DNA from 2 places in the Halanaerobium saccharolyticum subsp. saccharolyticum DSM 6643 genome. Region 1 is predicted to be linked to the other one. Evidence: riboswitches for the same ligand, from Rfam matches in the RefSeq annotation. Region 1 holds a riboswitch; the other holds the start of a gene.

Region 1 (7,569 bases):
AATATTATTAATATAGACGTAAAGAGAGGTAGGTTGAGCTATGGAAGAACCAAAACAGTGTTTAAAAGATTTAATTGTATTTCAGAATCTGGATCCGGACGAACTAGAATTATTATGCGAAAATTCTTATGCTAAACTTTACGAAAAAGATGAGGTTATCTTTTTTGAAAATGATAGTGTAAAAAAACTATACTTTTTAATTAACGGTAAGGTAAAGCTTTCAATGCTTTCTGCTGAAGGCAAGGAAAAAGTCTTGACTATTCTGCAGGAAGGTGATATTTTTGGTGAGCTATCTCTATTTGACGAAGATCCACACCCTCTAACAGCAGAGGTTATGGATGATGCTCGTTTATTGATTATTCCCTGGAATGAAATGGAAAAAAAGATTATTGAAAAGCCCTCATTAGCTATCAAAATTATTGAGGCTCTATCTAAAAAAACTAGACTTTTAACAAGTCAGGTTAGAGAACTAGTATTTCAAGATGCAGCTGGCAGATTAGCAAGCCTTTTATCTAGACTTGCAGAAGATTTTGGTCGCGAAATTGAAGGTGGTACAGTTATTGACTTAGTTTTAACTCATCAGGAGATTGCCAACTTAATTGGATCCTCCCGAGTTACAGTAACTAAACTAATCAATAAGTTTATAGATGAAGGTATGATTACAATCAAAAAAAGAAAAATTATTATAATTGACTTCGAATCACTGGGAGAAAGGCTTCAAACTTTATTTTAAATATAACTGGAGTTAAATATTCCAGTGGTCTGAAATAATACATAACAGACACGCTGGTAGCTTAATTCCGGCGTGTTTTAGCTTTATAAGTTAATAAGAATCTATTTTATAAGATCTTAGGAGGCAGAAGATGAGTATTTTTATACCCGATAGTGAAACAAAGTTATATGGTTTATTAGGTAAAACTTTAAGCCATTCAATTTCTCCATCCCTGCATAATAATGGGTTTAGAGATTTAGGGCTTAATGCAGTATATTTAATGTTAGAAACTAAAGAAAAAAACTTAGAAGAATATATTGATTCCTTAAAAATGATTGGTTTTTCTGGCTGGAATGTGACTATTCCTTATAAAGAAAGTATTATACCTTATTTAAATGGTTTTTCTTCTTTAGCTAGGGCTTCAGGTGCAGTTAATACTGTCTTAAATCGAAGGGGCAGACTTACCGGCTATAATACTGATGTGATTGGATTTCAGCGTCAGCTTGAAGAATCAGGAATTAATGTTAAAGATAAAAGAGCAGTTGTGATTGGAGCTGGTGGAGCAGCTAGAGCAGTTATTGCAGCTTTAATTCAGCTTTCTTTGGCAGATATTACTATAATTAACCGGACAGTAGAAAATGCGGAAGAATTGGCAAAACTTTTTAGAGAAGAGAATTCTGAGCAAAACTTTGATTTCTGCAGTTTGGAAGAGCAGGAATATGCAGAAGTTCTAAAAGCAGCTGATTTGGTAGTTGATACAACTCCGGTTGGGATGTATAGTAATAATATTAAGAATAAAGTTGTTATCAATCCTGAATATTTGCATGAAGATCAGTTAGTAATTGATTTAGTTTATAATCCTTTGAAAACAGAAATTTTAAAAGAAGCAGAAAAAAGAGGAGCTCAGATTGGTAATGGACTGCCAACTTTAATATATCAGGCAGAGGCATCATTTAAACTCTGGACAAAAGAAATGCCGCCCAAGAAAAAATGGTATCAGATAGCTGAAGAAGCAGTGGAGATTATAGAACAAAAAGAACTTGAAGCAGAGGAAGAATAAATAATTAAGTAAGAATTACTCTTTTGGGTAATATACTTTTTAAATTAATAATTTTATAATTAAATTAGAATGAGGATACTTTAAGTTAAATATATAATAGCAAAGCAGTTTAAAGGCTGTGACGCAAAAACATAAGTCTAAGGGATTTCCTATGATAGTTATGTTTACCTCAGGTAAAAATTGCCATAGTGAACTTTTTAATGGCAATTTTTTGCTAAAAAGCTTTAATTTTAAAATAAAATTAAAATTTGATTAAAATTTTGCAGGAATAATATTAGCTATATAGAACTTTATTAATTAAGCAAGGTAATTCTAGATATTTCGACATTATAATATAAAATTTATAGATAGAAAAATAATTAAACTAATTGAGGAGTAAATTATGGGAGCTAAAAGTAAAAAGAAAATTGGTGATTTACTAATTGAGTTTGGTTATATAACTCAAAATGAGTTAGAAGCTGCAATATCTGAGCAGGAAGATATGGATCAGAGATTGGGTGAAGTATTAGAGAAATTAGGTTATGTATCTGAGGAAGAATTGATAGATGTTTTAGAATATCAGCTGGGTATTCCAAGGGTTAATTTGAATAATTATTTATTAAATGCTCACCTTTCTCAATATGTTTCTGAAAATTTAGCTAGACGTCATAATGCAGTCCCTTATGAAATAGAAGATGATCTTTTAAAAGTAGCAATGGAAGATCCAACAGATTTAGTAGCAATTGAAAATATAGAGGTTAATTCCGGTATGAAAATAGAAGTAGCAATTGCAACTCATTCGGAGATTATAAATGCAATTAACCAGGTTTATTCATTAATCGATACTGATACATCTGATATCTTTGATAGTCTTGATCAATATGGAATGAATGAAGAGCCAGAGCTTGATCAGTTAAGACAGATGGTAGAAGATGCACCAATTGTTCGCTTAACCAACTTGATTATAACTCAGGCTATTCACACGAAGGCAAGTGATATTCACATTGAGCCGCTTAGAGGTAGTGTTAGAGTCCGTTACAGAGTTGATGGAGTCCTGCATGAGGAACTTACAATTCCCAAACATTCGCAGGCTGCTTTAATTTCTCGTTTAAAAATTATTGCTGACTTAGATATTACTAAACGCAGAATTCCTCAAGATGGAAGAATTCAGATGAACTTTAAGGGAATGCAGATAGATATGCGGGTCTCGACTCTACCTACAATTTATGGAGAAAAGGTGGTTATCAGACTTTTAAACAGGGATGACAGCCTCTTAAATATAGAAAAGTTAGGTTTTAGTGCAGAAAATAAGGAAAGGTTTAATAGATTGATTAAAAAACCTTATGGAATTTTATTAGCTACCGGACCAACAGGTAGTGGTAAATCTACAACCTTATTTGCGGCTTTAAATGAAATTAATTCACCGACCAAAAATATTGTAACAATTGAGGATCCGGTGGAATATCAGTTAAATGGTCTGAATCAGGTCCATGCTAATAAAAAAGTTGGCCTAACCTTTGCTAATACCCTAAGATCTATTTTAAGACAGGATCCGGATATAGTAATGGTTGGTGAGATCAGAGATGAAGAAACTGCAGAAATTGCAATTAGAGCTGCTTTAACAGGCCACCTGGTTTTAAGTACTTTGCACACAAATGATGCAGTTAGTGCTGTAACTAGATTGATGGATATGGGAATTCCGGGCTATTTAGTGGCTTCAACAGTTATTGGGGTGATTGCCCAGCGTCTTGTTAGAAGACTCTGTCCTAACTGTAAAGAAGGTTATCAACCTGGCCCAGAGGTTAAACAGTTTTTAAATAATAATGTGGATCAGCTTTACCGCCCTTCTCAAGAAAAATGCGAAAGCTGTACTGATGGTTATAAAGGTAGAATTGCTATTCACGAAATTTTAGAGATAGATACTAAGTTAGAAGAAATGATTACAGAAGGAGTCAACGAACCTGAACTTAAGCGTTATGCTAGAGAAAATGGTATGAAAGGATTACTTGAGGATGGTAAGGAAAAACTTCGTCAGGGGATTACCAGCTATAATGAACTGGTAAGTGTTATTCACTAAAATTTAATTTAGAATGGAGGTTTTGCCTGTGGAAGTTATAGAATTGATGAAGGAAATATCAGATAATCCGGCTATTTCTGATCTACATTTAACAGTTAAGAAAAAACCTATTATTCGCTATAATGGAGATCTTCAAGTACGGGAAGAATTTTCAGCTCCGCTAGAAATGGATGAAATAAATAATATCGCCAAAAAATTAATGAATGATGAGCAGTGGAAAATTTTTGTTAGAGATGGTGAGGTTGATTTTTCTTACAGTATACCTGGTTATTGCCGTTTTCGTGTTAATGCTTATCATCAGCGTGGCTCAACATCTATAGCTTTAAGAATAATACCAAGTGAGATTCCAACTATAGATGGATTAGGTTTACCAGATGTTTTAAAAAGACTTTCAATGCAGAGAAATGGACTTGTTTTATGTACAGGACCGACTGGTAGTGGTAAATCGACTACTCTGGCTGCAATGATAGATGTGGTTAATCAAAACAAACAGGCTCACATTATAACTTTAGAGGATCCAATTGAATATCTGCACTCACATAAAAAATGTATTGTGCATCAACGGGAAGTTGGCTCAGATACAATGTCTTTTGCCAATGGTTTGAGAGCTTCTTTGAGACAGGATCCAGATGTTATCCTTGTAGGTGAGATGAGAGATTTAGAGACTATTTCAATTGCTTTAGAAGCTTCAGAAACTGGGCACCTAGTCTTTGCAACACTGCATACTAATGATGCGCCGAGTACTATAGAAAGAATAATCGATGTTTTTCCATCTCATCAGCAGGATCAGGTTAGAGTTCAGCTGGCAACTGCCTTAAATGGTGTTATTTCACAGCAGTTATTGAAAAGAGCAGATGGCAGCAAACGAATAGCGGCATTAGAAATTTTAATTGCTACATCCGCTGTCAAAAACATTATTCGTGAAGGTAAAACCCACCAACTTGTATCTTCAATGCAGACTGGTGCTAAATATGGAATGGTGATGATGGATAATTATCTTGTTGATTTATATCAAAAAGGTTTAATTGAGTATGAAGAAACTATAAAGCGTTCTAATGATCCAGAATATATTAAGAGAAAAATTAGCGGCAGCAGAGACTGAGGAGGTTGAGCTAGATGGCCACACAGTTTGAATATACAGCAAAAAACAAAAACGGAGAAACTGTCAAGGGGGAAATTGAGGCAGAAGATAAATCTTCAATTGCCAGCCAGCTTAGGTCTCAGGGTTATTTTGTTACTGAAATCAAAGAAAAAAGGGCTGCCCGCGATGTAAAAGAAATTTTTAATTTTAGAAAAAAAGTTAAACTAAAAGATCTTGCAATTTTCAGTCAGCAGTTTGCTGCTATGATTGATGCTGGTATTTCTTTAGTTGATGCTCTATTTATTCTGGCTAAACAGACTGAGCATTCAACTCTAAAAGATGTTATTACTAAGGTACAGGAAGATGTGGAAACTGGTATTTCTCTGGCTGATGCCTTTGCTAAACATCCAAAGGTATTTCCAGAATTATATATACAGCTGGTTAGGGCTGGTGAGAGTGGTGGTGTGCTGGATACCATTTTAAATAAGTTGGCAGATCACTTTGACCGCCAGGATGAACTTAACAGCATGGTTAAATCTGCTATGTACTATCCGCTGGTAATTTTAATGGTTGGTATAGCAGTAGTTATTTTCTTAGTTTTACAAGTTGTACCACAATTTGTAGGTATGTTTCAGGATTTTGGAACTCAATTACCATTACCTACAAGGATGTTGTTGGGATTAAGTACTTTTATGCAGGCGTACTGGTGGATGCTGTTATTGGGTACTGTAATTATTATTTTCCTTTTTTCAAGATATCGCAAAACTCCTAAAGGAAAGGAGAGGATGGATCGGCTGATACTAAAAATACCTGTTTTAGGTCCGATGATGAGAAAGGTTTATGTCTCTCGTTTTTCCAGTACTCTGGCTATTTTGCTTGATAGTGGAGTTGATTTACTTTCGTCATTATCTATTGTTGAGGATGTTGTTGGCAACAAGGTTTTTTCTGATATTTTAACAGAGGCAAGGGTAAGAGTAAGAGAAGGTAGTACACTTTCTGAACCTCTTAAAGAAAGTGGAGAATATCCACCGATGTTAGTGCATATGCTGAGTGTAGGTGAGGAAACTGGAGCAGTAGGTGATATGTTAAACAAGGTGTCTAGATTTTATGACAGACAGGTTGAGGCAGCAGTTGACGGTGCAATTTCTCTGATTGAACCGGTTATGATTGTTTTACTTGCTGTAATGGTAGGTTTTGTTGCGATTTCAATTGTAACTCCAATGTTCGATATGTTCCAACAATTTTAAGTAAAGTACTATATCGACAGAATATAAAAGATATGGTATAATTAGTTAAAGTTTTAAAATTTGAAAGGAGAGAATAAAAATGCAAAAAATTAGAAATCTATTTAAACATGAGGATGGTTTTACTTTAATTGAGTTATTAGTTGTTATTGCTGTGTTGGGTATCTTAGCTGCGATTGCTATTCCAAGAATGGGGGGGATTACTGATAGAGCTAAAATATCTGCTGTAGAGGCTAATATGAGAAATGTTAAAAATGGTTTAGAAATGTATTATGCTGATAATGATGCTGAATATCCTACTAGTAGTGACTTAGAAAGTTTAATTGGAGATTTAGAAAAATATATAGAAATGGATTATGCTGATCTGTCTCAATATCTTGATACAAGTAGTACTAGTTATGATATAAGTACAAGTAGTTATGAAATTTCTGTGACTGTGGCTGATACTGACCCTGCTGAAGTATTTACTATTTCATCTGGTTTAATAGCATCACCTTAATTTTTATGGGTAATACAAATAGTTAATATAGAAGGAAGAAATATTTCTTCCTTCTATATTAAATTCATTTATTAAGGAGTTATTATAAATGATATTTTTTTTATATTTTTTAATCTTAGGACTTTTAATAGGTAGTTTCTTAAATGTAATAATTTACAGACTACCAGAAGAAAAATCAATCATTACTCCACCTTCTCACTGTCCTAAATGTGGAACAAGATTAAAAGTTATTGATTTAATACCAGTCTTAAGTTTCTTGTCAACAAGAGGTAAGTGTCGCTACTGTAACACAAAAATATCAATTCAGTATCCTTTAGTAGAACTTTTGACTGGTTTTTTATTTTTAGCTGCTTATCTAAAATTTGGTATATCTATTCAGTTATTCATTTATTTGTTATTAATCTCTGCTTTAATTGCTGTTACTGTTATTGATTATAAATATATGATTATTCCGAATAAAATAACATATCCTTTAATAGTGATTTCTGTATTATCTGCTATTATATTTGATTATCTTACTATTTTTCAATCATTATTAGGAATTGTTATTCCATCTTTATTACTTTTAATTGTAGCCTTTATCTTTAAAGGTGGCATGGGGATGGGTGATGTTAAACTGGTTGCTGCAATAGGAGGATTTATGGGTTGGAGCTATACTTTAGCCGGAATCTTTCTTGGTTCCTTACTTGGTTCTATTATAGGTCTTTCATTGATGGGATTAGGTATTATAGGAAGAAAGACTAGAATTCCTTTTGGTCCATTTATCTGTATTGGGGCAGTAGTTATGATCTTTTTTGGAGATACACTTTTTAATTGGTATATAAATTTATTTTTATAGGAAGTAGGGTAATAATTTATGTTTTCTTTTTTTAAAAAATCTGATGGTTATAGTTTAGTTGAGACTATGTCCAGTATAG
Region 2 (7,569 bases), on a different contig from region 1:
ATTTTTCTTAATGGCAGAAGGTGCCAGAATTGACCATGCATCTCATGCAGCAGATATCCCTGGCGTTGTAGCTGAAACTCTTGATTTTGATGCCAGTGTAAGAGCAGCAATGGATTTTGCTGAGGAAAATGGAGATACTTTAGTTATTGTAACAGCTGACCATGAAACTCTTGGTTTTTCAGTATCTGAACCAATTAATAAAGAAGCTTTAATGAACATTGATGTTTCTCCAGAATATATGGCTGCACAGATGACAGCTAAAGAAAATGGGAATGGATTTACTGTAGAGAGTGTTAAGTCAGTATTTGAAGAATATGCAAATATTTCTTTATCCGATACAGAAGTTGCCAGTTTCAATGAGAAAGTTGTAGATGAAGAAGGTAATCTCAAGTATACCTATCTTGTAGGATGGGAGATCGGCTCTGTTATTGCTCAAGAGTATCAGGCAGGAGTTCTAAGTTCTCGCATTAGAGCTAATTCCTCTACTGGTGGACACACACTTAACTCAGTACCAGTCTTTGCTTATGGTGAAGGAGCAGAAGCATTTAATGGAATGATGCAGAATACTGAATTCTCAGATCTGCTATTTGATTCAATGCGTCCATAAGTAAATAACTGAGAGAAGAATAAATAATTAAAATTGAATAAAATTAATATAAATGGTGGTAGGTCATAATAGGCTTACCGCCATTTTTTAATGTCTAGAAAATCAAAACCTAACATTTTGTAATTTTCAATTCACCTTTTTAAATATTTACCAAAAATTACTTGATTTTAATTTTCAAGCTGATATAATTAAATCAAATAAGAATTAACCTGACAGAAAAGGGCAACTCAATCCGAAAGGATAGAGGCGCAAAGTTTTCAGACCTAATGTTTTCAAACAATGGTTGTGAAACTACCTGGCAAGGGGCAAGCTTGACCTGTCATTTAATATATGACAGGATTTTTATTTTTCAGCCCTCTTTTAAAGGGTAAAACTGCTTTGAGGCAGTGACACAAAGCTAAGGATCTCAACTTGAGATAGCCGGCTGCTAAAAGGAGGAAATAATGAAATTTAACTTGAGAAGTACAGGGTTAAGGATTTTTGTCTTTTTACTCTTAATTTTTAGTGTTTTTTCGACAACTAATTTTGTTGAAGCTGCTGCTGATAATGAGGATCAACTTAGGCGTGAAGCTAGAGTTTTAGTAAGAGCAAAGATTCCTATATTTCAACGTCTTGAAATTATTGAAGAACCCAATATAAATTATTCATATTTAATGAGTAATTATAATGGCAGCAAAGAAATTGTAATTGAAGAAGCTTTAAAACTAAATATTTTAAGTAATACAAAATGGCATTTGCGTTTGAATAATAAAAATTTGAATTCTAAAATAATGATTAGGAAAAGTAATCAAAGTGATTATGAATGGCAGAATTTAAATTCTACTACAGCAAAATTTAGCGGTAAAAATGGTGTGCAGCAAATAACTTTTGATTTGAAATTTATTTTAGATCAAAGTTCTAGAACTGCAATTGAAAACTTAGCTTTGGATTTAAGACATAGTCTTGTTCCAGAATTATATTAAATTTAAATAATAAAAAAAGAGCTGATTAATTTCAGCTCTTCTTATTTTTAAGTTTATCTAACAGGCTGCCGACTCTTTTTTCGGCGGCTTTTTTTTCGTCTTCGTTTAATTCAAAATTCATTTCTAAGATACTCCCTTCTGCAGTCCCTTTTGGCAGTTTAGCTAGGGGCAAATAGAATTCTTCTTTTTCATCAGGGCGAATTAAAAGCCTTGCCTTATCATTTTCAATTTTATCAACTGTTACTTTCATAAAACCATCCTTTCATATTTTTATGTGTTTTAAGTACAATACCTTTTCAGTACCGGGTATAAGTTAAAAAGTTTCACTCAACAGTAATTTTATCATGCCAATGGTCAAATTTGCCATCATCAATTCCATCAACATTTTTAATTTCTTCAAGTTTTTCAAAGGGACCATTTTCACTTCGATACTCAATAATTTTATTAGCAGTAGCAGGCCCTATTCCCCAGAGTATATCTAAAGTTGAAGCATCTGCAGCATTAATATTAATTAACTCTTTTTTTACTTTTTTTGAATAATTTTGCTTTTGACTAATATTTTTGTCAGACATTATGTTATTAGCAATTTTATCTATTTTAACAGTATAATTTTTGCCATCAGCAGTAATTACAACATTTCCATTCAAATCATTTCTATATACCTGAGCCCCTTGATTTTGATAAAGTTTAATAACCGTTGCTGCTGGATGTCCATAATGATTTTCTCCAACCTGGATTACAGCTATTTTAGGCTTTAAAACCTTGACCCAACTTGCTAAGCTGGAAGTATCACTCCCATGGTGAGGAACCTTTATAATATCTGCTTTTAAATTAGGATTTTCAGCTAATAATTCTGTTTCAACTTCTTTTTCGATATCTCCGGTAAATAAAAAATTTTGCTGACCATACTTTAGTACAAAAACCAGCGAAGAATTGTTTAAATCATAATTATCAAGTTTTTGGTCTGGATGTAAAAAGATAATTTCACTTTTGCCAATTCTAAATTTATCTCCCTGCCTGGGAGTATCAAAGGCAATGTTTTCTTGATCAATTTTAATTAAATAATTTTCATAAGTCATAGAACTGTGAATTTTACCACTATCCCATATTTGTCCGATTTCAAAGTTGTTAATAATATCAACTAATCCTCCTATATGATCTGCATGAGGATGAGTACTAATTATGTAATCTAACTTTTTAATATTTTGGTCTTTTAAATAATTAATAATTCCAGCTGCAATTTCATCAGCGCGATCACCACCGTCTACCAAAATATTTTTCCCACCAGCTTCTTCAATTAGAATTGAATCTCCCTGGCCAACATCAATGAAATGTATTTTTAAGTTTTGAGCAGTTGTATTGAAAGAAAAAAATATCAAAATTGCTGCAATTAAAATTAAAAATATGATTTTCTTTTTATTCATAATTCCTTTTTTCACCTTCTTTGATAAATTTATATTTTTAATTAGCTTAAATTATAACTTCTCGATTATAACTGATAATCCTTTTTGTGGATTGGAAAACTTTAACTTTATAATATATACTTGATATAAAGAACTTTAAGCAGGAAATCGTATTTTTTTAGAGAATTTAATAATTTAGAAGCAACTTATTTGTTTAATGATTTAAAGTAACTAAATTGAGGTGAATTCAATGTCTAAAAATTTAGAAATAACAATTTTAGCAGAAAATAATGTTGAAAAGAGGGATTTGTTGGCTGAACATGGTCTTTCCCTTTATTTTAAATATAATGGCAAAGAATATTTATTTGATACCGGTCAGGGTAAAGTGCTTTTTGGTAATGCTAAAAAATTAGGTATTGATTTAAAAGAAATTGACACTATATTTTTAAGTCATGGGCATGATGATCATACAGGTGGTTTAAAAGAATTATTAAAATTAAAACCTGAGCTTAGAATTTTTGCTCACAGTGAAGTTTTCATGGGGAAATATAAAAAAACCGAAAAAGAACTTGAATTTATTGGTACAGCTCTTCAAAAAAGTGAGTTAAAAAATTTTGAGGCTGCTGAAAATAATTCAATGGCGGCTCCAGGAATTTATAATACAGGAGTTATTCAGGCTGATCCTAAAAATTATACAAATCCCAGATACGTAGTTAAAGAAAATGACAAAGAAAAGATTGATCTTTTTAATGATGATACTTCTCTATATTTAGAAAGCGAAAGTGGTCTTGTTATTTTGTTAGGCTGCAGTCACAAAGGAGTTAAAAATATTATTGATCAAATAATAGCTGAAGTAGGAGATAAAAAAATTAGAGCAATTATTGGTGGTATGCATTTAAAAAGAGCCGGCAGCGATAAGATTGAAGACCTGATAAAATATTTTTCTCAAATTGATTTTGAGCTTTTGGTACCCATACACTGCACCGGTCGTGAAGCTGCCGTCAAATTCAAACAGGCATTTGGGGAAAGAGTTAAACTTGGATCAGTTGGCGATAAATTCAAATTTTAACTTTGGAGGCAGGATAATGGAATTTAAACAGATAAAAAACAACAAAGTTTATGAGCAGATTATTGCTCAAATAAGAGAGTTGATTTATGAAGGAGAGTTAAAAAAAGGAGATAAGCTTCCTTCAGAGAGGCAGTTGAAAGAAGAGTTGGGTGTTAGTAGAGCTTCAATTAGAGAAGCTTTTAGTGCTTTAGAAATGATTGGTTTAATTGAGAGTAGGCCAGGAGAAGGCACATTTATTAGAGATTCCTTTGATGAAGAAGTTTTTAATCCTCTATCTTTAATACTACTTTTAAATGATAATGTAGCATCTGAACTGCTTGAAATGCGAAGAGTTTTAGAAATTGATTGTGTTAAATTAGCAGCAAAAAGAGCAAGTGATTCTCAAATAAAAGAAATGAAGCGATATATTGATGATCTGCTAGCAAGTTCAGGTTATGAAGACAAAAGCATTAATGCAGATAAGATGTTTCATTATACAATAGCCAGATCAAGTGGCAATAAAGTACTTCTCTTTTTTATGCGCTCAATTTCGGAAGCTATGGATTTTCATATTAAAAATACAAGAACAAAGCTGGTTTCAACAGAAAAAACAATGCAGGACTTTGCTCTTCAGCACCAGCAAATTTTTAAGGGGATTAAAGATCATGCTCCGGAAAAGGCAGCAGCAGCAATGAAAGCGCATCTTGATTATGTTGAAAAATTGATTAATAAAGAAATACATCAAGAAAAATAAAACACAGTCGGCATCTATTGAAACATCGTGAACCTCTCAATCTAAATTAAATATTTAAAAAAGTAGAATCTGCCTTAATTGGCAGGTTTTTTTATTTGAAACTGCCAAGAAAACTCCATCCAAGCTATGCATTGGGTGGAGATGAATTGGCTATTTACTTTGATTTTCAATATATTTTTTGATTATCTCAATAGTAGCACCACCCGTAGATACAATACAGTAGCTCCTAGACCACAAAGCAGACTTCCAATAATATTTTTTCAAATATTGTTCATATTGCTTTTTGATAAGTCTTGAAGATACAGTTTTTAATGTATTGACTAACTTAAATAATTGTTATTTAAGTCTCTATTCATAAAAATTAAAACTCCATTTTTTCTTTTACATACAAACATATGTATGGTATAATTATAGTAGAATGGAGGTGAAAAATCAATGCGGTTATCATTTAAATTTAAGCCTAAATTAAACCATAAGCAGTTAGTGATAATTATGAAATTAGCCTGGCATTGCTCTAAATTATATAATACAGTTAATTATAAAGTAAAAAATAATAAAGAGCAAAAACCTGTCTATACTCAATTAGAAAAACAGTTTAAAAATAACTGGCATAATGAATACCTTCATTCTCATAACAGACAGCAGGCATTAAAACAGTTAGCTCAGGACTGGAAAAGTTTTTTTGCTTCTCTCAAAGATTATAATAAGAATCCTCAAAAATATAAAGGGCAGCCAGGACCACCAAATTTTAAACATCTAAACAGCAACCCCTGCGAAATAATATTTACCAACTTAGCTATTAGAATTAGAGATGATAAATTGCTTTTGTCCTTATCTAAAAAGATACAATCTAAATATAATGTGAAGGCCCTTAATTTTGAGCTGCCTGAAGCAGTTCAAAGCATTGTAGATTTAGATGCTGTTCAGCAGATAAAGATCAAGCAGGATCACATCTCTAAAAAATGGTATCTTTTAATTATCTACAAAGTTAAAGAAGCAAAAGAAAGTAAGAAATCCAACATGATGGCAGTAGATTTGGGGCTTGATAATTTAGCTACCTTAACATTTAAAAATAATTCTGAGTGTTATATTATCAATGGCAAAACTATTAAATCTAAAAATGCTTACTATAATAAAAAAATTGCAAGACTGCAGAGTATTAGAATGAAACAGCTTGGTACCAGTAAAATTAAAGATACTAGCGAGATAAAAAGACTCAGATTAAAGAGAAGAAATTATATTAGAGATTATCTCCATAAAGCAAGTTGGAAAATAGTTGAGCTCGCAGTTGAAAATAAGGTTTCTGCTATTGTAATCGGAGATATAAAAAATATTAAGCAAAGCAGCAAGCTTAAATCTTTTGTCCAAATACCAATCCAAAGATTAAAAGAACTAATTGAATATAAAGCTAAATTAAATGGTATCAAAGTTGTTAAAATTAATGAAAGTTATACCTCTGGCTGTAGTGCAATAGATCTAGAAAAAACAAATAAAAGCAACTATAATAAATCCAGAAGAATTAAAAGAGGTCTCTTTAAAACTAATCAAGGTCTATTAATTAATGCAGATCAGAATGGCAGTCTTAACATTCTTCGCAAATACCTAAAAAATAAATGTATTCTCAGACCTATTAAACAGGCGAGAGATAATGGATATGTGGCCAATCCTTCAAGATTAAGGGTATCCTAATAACTTAGGAGGCGACTTAAAAACCAAACATCTTGTAAACTAACCTAGTAATATAGGTTGAGTTTTAATCTATATGAAGTAGTTAGAAGCGCCATCTAAATCTATGATTTAGGTGGTGAGGTTCATGTGAAAATCACCTTAAAGAGTAGTACAATTAGTTTTTGTGATTTATTTATTTTTTATAATATTGAAAAAATTTAAAAATTAAGCAGGAATCTAGATTTTCATCTAGAAAAGAGTTAATAGAGTACTGATGGTCTGACCATCATAAGATTAGTTAAATTTATGAAGGAGGTGTATAAAAATAATGAAGATTTTTAGGCAATTTGTAATTGTGGTTTTAATAGCTTTTAGTGGAGAGATTATAAATCATTTCTTTAAAACTCCTATTCCGGGAAATGTTCTGGCAATGATTTTATTATTAGTATTGCTTACTACAGGGTTAATTAAAATAAAAATGATTGATCGAGTTGCAGAATTTATGTTAAATCATCTAGCACTGTTTTTTATTCCACCAGGAGTAAGTTTGATACAAAATTTAGACCAATTAAAAGAAGATTGGTTTGCTATTTTAACAATAGTAGTCACTTCTACAATAATTATAATGGCGGTTACAGGTTTAACTATTCAGTTTATTATGAGGAGGGAAAATTAATGGAAGAATTAATAAGTACGCCTTACTTTGGGCTTATTATTTCTATTTTAACTTTTGAGTTAGGAATTTACTTGAATAAAAAGACAAATTTATCTTTGTTTAATCCATTATTAGTTAGCATAGTTTTAACAATATCTATTTTAGTAGCTTTCAATATTGATTTGGAAATATATAATCAAGGCGGAGATTTATTATCTTTTTTCTTAGGGCCAGCAACTGTAATATTAGCAGTCCCGCTGTATAACAGACTTGAACTTTTAAAAACAAACTATAAAGCAATTTTGATTGGGATTACTACAGGTACTTTAACTGGGATAGTATCTATAATATATTTAACAAAATTATTTAAATTAGATGTGGGAGTTGGATTAGCAATGATTCCTAAATCAGTAACTACTCCAATAGGTATGGAAATTTCAAAACAAATTGGTGGAATTTCATCTATTACAGT

What was found. Region 1 has a riboswitch for cyclic di-GMP ahead of HSACCH_RS06530 (GspE/PulE family protein). Riboswitches for the same ligand answer to the same signal wherever they lie in the genome.
Region 2: it holds a riboswitch for cyclic di-GMP, as region 1 does, so the genes downstream of both, HSACCH_RS11570 (hypothetical protein) here and HSACCH_RS06530 (GspE/PulE family protein) in region 1, are expected to answer to the same signal.

The regions. Positions count from the first base shown of each region.
Region 1 is NZ_CAUI01000015.1:247,468-255,036, reverse strand. It holds gene HSACCH_RS06540 (Crp/Fnr family transcriptional regulator) at 41-733, shown strand; gene HSACCH_RS06535 (shikimate dehydrogenase) at 864-1,772, shown strand; cyclic di-GMP riboswitch class I at 1,861-1,944, shown strand; gene HSACCH_RS06530 (GspE/PulE family protein) at 2,155-3,828, shown strand; gene HSACCH_RS06525 (type IV pilus twitching motility protein PilT) at 3,857-4,930, shown strand; gene HSACCH_RS06520 (type II secretion system F family protein) at 4,945-6,156, shown strand; gene HSACCH_RS13585 (competence type IV pilus major pilin ComGC) at 6,236-6,652, shown strand; gene HSACCH_RS06510 (prepilin peptidase) at 6,741-7,490, shown strand; gene HSACCH_RS06505 (type IV pilus modification PilV family protein) at 7,509-7,569, shown strand, end outside.
Region 2 is NZ_CAUI01000023.1:303,054-310,622, reverse strand. It holds gene HSACCH_RS11575 (alkaline phosphatase) at 1-607, shown strand, start outside; cyclic di-GMP riboswitch class I at 819-906, shown strand; cyclic di-GMP riboswitch class I at 964-1,039, shown strand; gene HSACCH_RS11570 (hypothetical protein) at 1,051-1,569, shown strand; gene HSACCH_RS11565 (DUF3006 domain-containing protein) at 1,601-1,819, opposite strand; gene HSACCH_RS11560 (MBL fold metallo-hydrolase) at 1,893-2,993, opposite strand; gene HSACCH_RS11555 (MBL fold metallo-hydrolase) at 3,223-4,041, shown strand; gene HSACCH_RS11550 (FadR/GntR family transcriptional regulator) at 4,058-4,774, shown strand; partial or broken gene HSACCH_RS14325 (transposase) at 4,925-5,092, opposite strand; gene HSACCH_RS11545 (RNA-guided endonuclease InsQ/TnpB family protein) at 5,210-6,463, shown strand; gene HSACCH_RS11540 (CidA/LrgA family protein) at 6,771-7,118, shown strand; gene HSACCH_RS11535 (LrgB family protein) at 7,118-7,569, shown strand, end outside.